DNA from 2 places in the Acetobacter sp. P5B1 genome. Region 2 is predicted to be linked to the other one. Evidence: riboswitches for the same ligand, from Rfam matches in the RefSeq annotation. Region 2 holds a riboswitch; the other holds the start of a gene.
What was found. A riboswitch is a leader RNA that binds a small molecule or an ion and turns the genes downstream of it on or off. The one in region 2 is predicted to bind fluoride.
Positions count from the first base shown of each region.

Region 1 (3,410 bases), on a different contig from region 2:
CGCTGGCAAAAGAGGCTGGCCCCGCACTGCTGCCGTTCAAGCTGGATGTGACAGACCTCGCCGCAGTAAAGGCGCTCCCGGCCTCGCTGCCGGAAGGCTGGCAGGAGGTGGATGTGCTGGTGAACAATGCCGGGCTGGCTCTCGGGCTGGGCAAGGCGTGGGAAACCCAACCCTCTGACTGGGAGCGCATGATTGCTACCAACGTGACCGGCCTTGTGGAAATCACCCGTGCGCTGCTGCCGGGCATGGTGGCGCGCAATAGCGGGCACGTGATTTCACTGGGTAGTACGGCGGGCACGTATCCGTATCCGGGGGCCAATGTTTACGGGGCCAGCAAGGCGTTTGTGGAACAGTTTATGCGCAACCTGCGGAGTGATCTGCTGGGCAGGCAGGTGCGGGCCACAACCATTGCGCCGGGCCTGTGCGGCGGCAGCGAATTTAGTGAAGTGCGTCTGGGCGACAAAGAGAAAGCGGATGCCGTGTATAACGGAACCAAGCCGCTGCTGCCGGACGATATTGCGGAAACCGTAGCGTGGGTTCTCGCACTGCCCGCACATGTGAACATCAACCATGTGGAAATGATGCCCACCTGTCAGGCCTCCGCCGGTCTGGCGGTCGATCGGACGATGGCGAACTAAAAGCCTCTTTGCGTTCCAAATAAAAATGCCGTGCCTCTTTTAAAAAGGGCACGGCATTTTTTGTGTCAGGAGGTCTGTCTTGCGGAGCGCGACTTATTTGGTCGGGGCGATTTTTTCCGCAATGGCCTGCTGGCGGTCCCGCAGGGCTTTTTCCTTGGCCTGTTTGGCAGCAATTTTCTCCGCAGCCTTGGCGGCCTTTCTGGCCTGCATGCGTTCCAGCCGTTCCTTCATGGCCATGCGTTCATACCGGATGCGCTGGCGGATCCAGTTGAGCAGGCCCGAGAGGGTGACAACCACAATACCCACAAAGGTCCAGCCATCCAGCGGCTGATGGAACACCAGATAGCTCAGCGCCACGCCCCATACCATCTGACTGTATTGCGGCAGGGCAACGCGGTTGGCGGGTGCGCGGGCCGTGGCCATCATCATCAGCAACTGGCCGAGGGCAGCCAGAAAGCCATAGCCAAACAGATAAACCCATGTGCTGACACCGTGCGGCCATGTGGCGTGCGCCCACATCAGCACACCATTACCTATCAGCGGGCCAACCAGACTGGAGCCAAACAGGGAAAGCCGCGCGCTGTCCTGCCCGGCCAGACGGTAGGCAATCACGCTCACAGCGTTGGCAACGGCGGCAATCAGGGCGCACAGATGCCCAAAATGCAGGGCGCGCACGCCGGGGCGCAGCACAATCAGCACGCCAATAAAGCCCAGCACCACGGCCAGCCAGGCCCAGGCGGTCACCTTCTCCTTGAGCAGTACCACGGAGAGAATGGTGACAAACAGCGGCATGAGGAACATCAGCGAGAGCGCTTCGGGCATGGACAGCAGCATGAAGGCTTCCACGCTGGCTGCCGTGGCCACAAATGTACACACCGCCCGCAGCACCCACATGGCGGGTTCCTGCGTGCGGAACACGTCGCGGTAGGATTCCTCAGGCTTGCGGATAAATGGCAGAAGAAGCAGGCCGAAGACCCCGCCGGAGAAGGCGACCTCAAACGGGTCGAGCCGTCCCCCAAGCAGCTTGGAGAAGGCATCACTAATAGCGAAGGAGGCAAATGCCCCCAGAGCCAGCGTAATGCCGGAGAAGAGAATTTTGGGGTCCATATACTGCCTGTACTGTTCTGGTGGTCGAGCCGCGGGTGAGAGAAGAGTGTTCTTGCACACCGGCATGTTCCGGCTTCTTCTCGCGCAATAAGCAAAAAACGGCGCGGGTTGGAAGTACATTTGCACAGGTTTTGGGGAGGGCAGAGGAGCCCTGCGCATTCTTAATGGCCAGCGCGCCCGGAAGAGACGATTGAGCCAGCGGGCCGAACACCCTATAAAAGCAGCAAGGGGATGGGGTTCCCCCTTTAACCGCCCTTGCAAGGGCTGATGACTCCTGCCGTAACCATCTGGCGGGAGACGTGCGTCTTTTTCCCGCCGCAGCACGGCGGGCGTTCTGGAAAGCCCGCCAGAATGAAAGGCCCGAGAATGTCTTTTGCCTCCTGTCTTCTGGTCATGCTTGGCGGTGCGCTGGGCACGCTGGCGCGTTATGTGATGACGATGCTGACCGCCCCCCTCAGCCGCATGATGCCCTGGGGCACCATTGTGGGCATTAATGTGGTGGGGTCGTTCATCATCGGCTTTTTCAGCACGCTCACGCTGGCGGACGGTCGCTACCCGGTTTCTGACAACACGCGTCTGTTTGTCATGATGGGCCTGTGCGGCGGCTACACCACCTTTTCGTCCTTCAGCCTGCAAACGCTGGACCTGCTGCGCAGTGAGGCGTGGGGGCGGGCGCTGGCTAATGTCACGCTGTCTGTCCTGCTGTGCATCAGCGCGGTCTCGCTCGGCCACCTGCTCGCCACGCACCTGAACGGCCAGTATGTGCAGCTGACACAGGCGGAGGAACAGAGTGATATGGAAGGGGAGATGGAGGGGTAAAACCGGTCCTGCTCTTGTGTTGCAGGAGTGTGCGGGGCAATCTCATTTCTTATTCGGAATGAGAGGCGTGATGAAGCAGGTTTTGTCCGGGGCCATGATGCTGGCGGTGATAATGGGGAGCCTGAGTGCGCCCGCTCTGGCAACGCCCACCGCTGAGCAGCGGCACAGGCTGGACCAGAAGCTTCAGGCCATGGGTCTGCCGCCGGGGCTGGAAAGCTGGGTGGATGATCCGGCAGAAATTCATCAGGTCACGCTGGCTCCCCTGTTTGAGAAGCCCTATGCCTGCACGGAGCACCCGCTCGGCCAGTTGCACGGTGCGGGGGATGCGCTGGGTACGGACTGCATGGTGGTGGGTGGTTTTGAAAGTGACCACGGCTTTGCCAAAATGTATCGGGGTGACGGCACGAAAAATACCGACTGGTATGGCTGGCACACCCCAGTGCATGCGCCGATTGATGGCGTGGTGAAATATATTCACCTCAACACCGAGACCAACACGCCCGGCACCATGGGCAAGCCACCTGCCAGCATGATGGTGTTTGAGCGGGCTGACGGTGTGACTGTTGTCTACGCGCATCTGACCGAGCCGGTTGTGAAGGTGGGTGACCACGTGACGGCCGGGCAGGTTGTGGCGATTGATGGCAATAATGGCGTGGCGCGGAATCCGCATATTCATGTGGGGGCGTATCGTGGGGGTGAACCCCTGCAAATCCGCTGGGATCTGCGGGCTATGGGCAAAGTTCCGGGGATGACTGATAATTGATTTTACTCTGAATGCGGAATTCCCTTGCATTCCATCCCGGATAGGCGCACCACAGTGGCCAGCGGGTGCTTTTATCCGGGTTT
Region 1 covers NZ_JACRVS010000006.1:152,639-156,048, reverse strand. Annotated here, with positions in the region: gene KP703_RS05795 (SDR family NAD(P)-dependent oxidoreductase) at 1-638, shown strand, start outside; gene KP703_RS05790 (DMT family transporter) at 732-1,745, opposite strand; fluoride riboswitch at 1,964-2,029, shown strand; gene crcB (fluoride efflux transporter CrcB) at 2,112-2,564, shown strand; gene KP703_RS05780 (M23 family metallopeptidase) at 2,635-3,327, shown strand.
Region 1: another riboswitch for fluoride. It lies ahead of crcB (fluoride efflux transporter CrcB); the one in region 2 lies ahead of KP703_RS14275 (voltage-gated chloride channel family protein).

Region 2 (3,410 bases):
TTCTGCGGCTTTTAATGTTATGGTTCGTCTTGATGACGCAAGTCGTAATGATGTTGCGTCTGTCGGCTTCCTGCCACTGCATACTGTTCACGGAAACTACGTACCACTCCGCGCTGTCGCAGACATATATGAGACGAACGGTCGCTATCAGGTGTCACATCTGGGAGCACAGAGAACACAGACTGTCACCGCAAATGTTACAGGACGATCAGCTCAATCTTTCGTTCAGGACGCACGCACGACTATAGCAAAAAATATCAAACTGCCTCTTGGAACCTACGTTCAGTTTACATCCGCAGCGGAAGCTGAATCACAATCACGCAAGGAACTGTTTATAAATTCCGGGCTCGCTGCCATAGCGGTCATGATTCTGCTCTCAATAATCACACAAGGATGGCGCAATCTCGCTCTGATACTCGTCAATCTTCCCTTCGCATTTGTCGGCGGCATTCTGGCAATCATTGTTTCCGGCACAACGCTAACTCTTGGGGCAACAGTCGGCTTCGTTACTCTATTCGGGATTACGCTTCGGAATTCGGTGATGATGATTTCGCATTTTGAGACTTTGGTCGAGCGGGAACATCTCACATGGGGAGTAACAACAGCGCTCCGGGGGGCCAGAGACCGCGTCGTCCCCGTACTCATGACATCGCTCGTTACGGCGCTTGGACTGGCGCCTCTGGCTGTTGATATGAATGCGCCTGGGCGGGAAATCGAAGGACCTATGGCAGCTGTCATTCTTGGAGGGCTCATGACATCAATGATACTTAACCTGTTTGTTTTGCCTATTCTTGCTGTCAAATTTGGTAGTTTTTCTGAAAACGAAACGGGAGTTCCGGAAACCTTGTTCAAGTGACAGGTATGGGCCACTGCTGCACAGAACTACTTGAAGATTATGTCCGATATGCCAATAGAACCCAGAATGAAAACTGCTTCCGTATCACGCTCGGCCACCATTCGGTCTGGCTCGACCTTCTGGTTGGGTTCGGAATTGCCTTCATGAATCTTGACGCTGTCCATAAAATCTGGATTGCCGCCCGCACCGAACATCATCGTGTCAAGGCCGAAAACCGAAAGCATCGTTGCCCGATCCAAATGATTTATACTCCCTGCCCAGTGGCTTCGGGCGTGTCTTGCTACGGCCAACCTAAGCGCCTGTATTCTTGCTGGTTATTTCCCATAACGATCACCCCACTCTCGGCTCCAAGTGATAGCGGGGGACTGCGCGGACTATGTCCGTTATGCGAAAGGCGAGCCAACCCACTTTTATGTCCGACATGAAGGCGGAAGCGCAATGTCTGAACCTATTCGTCAGGCTATCAAAGTTTCTTTTCCCCTTACAGATTTATCATTGACATGAGGCAACGGATAAATCGTAGTGTGACGTAACGGCAATGGACTCTGCCTGACTTCGTAAAGAAGTCGAACCGCCCCAAGGGCTGATGACTCCTACCTCGCCATAATGGCACGTGAGGGAGGAGTGTGTTCAGGGTCATGGGTCGTCTTCCGCTGTTTCAGAATTCCATCGTAGTAAATATTCTCGCCGTTCTGCGCTGGAGCGGGCTTTTGCTGCCTATGGCAGCCTGCGTCGGCACGTTATGCGCCGTCTTCCTCTGGGCGCTCGATCATGTCACCGACTATCGCTTCGCCCATCCCGGCCTGCTGTGGTTCCTGCCGGTGGCAGGCGTTGTCGTTGGGCTGGCGTATCACTGGTTCGGGCGTTCCGCCGAAGGGGGTAACAATCTGATCGTCGATCAGATCCATGAACCGGGTGGCGGTGTGCCACTGCGTATGGCTCCTCTTGTTCTGATCGCCACCGTCGTCAGCCATCTGTTCGGGGCCTCAGTCGGCCGGGAAGGAACAGCGGTCCAGATCGGTGGCAGTATCGCATCCGGGTTCGCCCGCCTGTTCCGTCTGGACGACAACGGGGTCCGCATCATCCTGATGGCCGGGATCGCGGCAGGATTTGGCGCGGTCTTTGGAACACCCGTCGCGGGTGCCGTCTTCGCCATGGAAGTGCTGAGTATCGGTTGTATTGACTACCGTGCTCTTGTTCCGGTCGCGGCAGCCTCAATCCTCGCGGATATGGTGTGTCATTCCTGGGGGATTCATCACGTCCCTTACAGGATCGGGTTTGCCGGCTATCCTGATCTTTCCGGCCAGATCTTTCATACGGATCCGGTGCTTCTGCTGAAGGTCGGTGTGGCATCCGTCTGCTTCGGCCTGACCAGCCTGCTGTTTGCAGAGTCCGTTCACCGCCTCAGCCCGGTTTTCCGCACGCTTTGCCCCATTGCCTGGCTGCGTCCCGCCATTGGCGGCGTACTGACCATCGCGCTCGTCTTCATCGCCGGATCACGGGACTATCTCGGTCTTGGTGTGGTGGCGGCCACGCCTGATGGTGCCTCAATCCTCAATTTCTTCCATCCGGGTGATTATACGTGGAGTTGGCTGTGGAAGCTTGTCTTCACGGTTGCCGCCCTGTCGACCGGCTTCAAGGGCGGGGAAGTCACGCCCCTTTTCTTCATTGGCGCCGGTCTGGGACATACGCTGTCCACCTTTCTCGGCGTGCCGACCGATCTTCTCGCGGCAGTCGGGTTTGTGGCTGTTTTTGCGGGGGCGGCCAATACCCCTCTGGCCTGTACCTTCATGGGGGTCGAGCTGTTTGGCGCTACGGACGTCATCTACATCGCGACGGGCTGCTTTATTGCCTATCTCTGCTCCGGTCATTCCGGGATTTACCTGTCCCAGCGCATCGGTGTTCCAAAAGCCGCACATCCTCACATTACGGCGGGCATGGCGCTCCGGCAGGCCCGTGGCTTCATCGGGCGGCGGGTCCGGAAAACCGGCACCCAGACCTCCTCTGACCCAGCAACACAAACCGGAAAATAAGCCATGCACGAGACGCCCACCCTACTGACAGAACCTGCCGGTATTCTCCGGATTTTCATGACGTCCGCATCACGGGCGCAAAGCCGACAACAGAAACCTTTTACCCGCCTGTTCCAGCGCCGTCCTCTCTATCGTGACATCGTCCATGCGGCCCGTGCAGCAGGCTTCACCTGCTCGAATGCCCACTTTGCACATTACGGCTTCTGGAGAAGTGGGGAAATCCAGCAGACACTGGGGGAAATCCCCAATACGCTTCTGTCGGTCTATGTCGATATTCTGGGCGACCATGAGCAGCTTCAGGCATTCTGCCTCTCCCACGAGGCACTGCTGAGAGGTACGTCGCTTTATTTCAAGCCCGCTGAATCCTGGCGTTTCGGTATGCAGCCGACGCCCTGACAGAGAGTGCGCCATCATCATTTCAGGAGCACAGACCATGCGTATTCTTGCCATTCTCGACCGTATCGAAACCGCGACCTATACTCTTGAGACAGCATGTGAACTGGCCGCCCGTCTCGGTCATC
Region 2 covers NZ_JACRVS010000038.1:17,868-21,277, forward strand. Annotated here, with positions in the region: gene KP703_RS14265 (efflux RND transporter permease subunit) at 1-856, shown strand, start outside; gene KP703_RS14270 (hypothetical protein) at 883-1,095, opposite strand; fluoride riboswitch at 1,382-1,459, shown strand; gene KP703_RS14275 (voltage-gated chloride channel family protein) at 1,495-2,889, shown strand; gene KP703_RS14280 (DUF190 domain-containing protein) at 2,893-3,285, shown strand; gene KP703_RS14285 (universal stress protein) at 3,323-3,410, shown strand, end outside.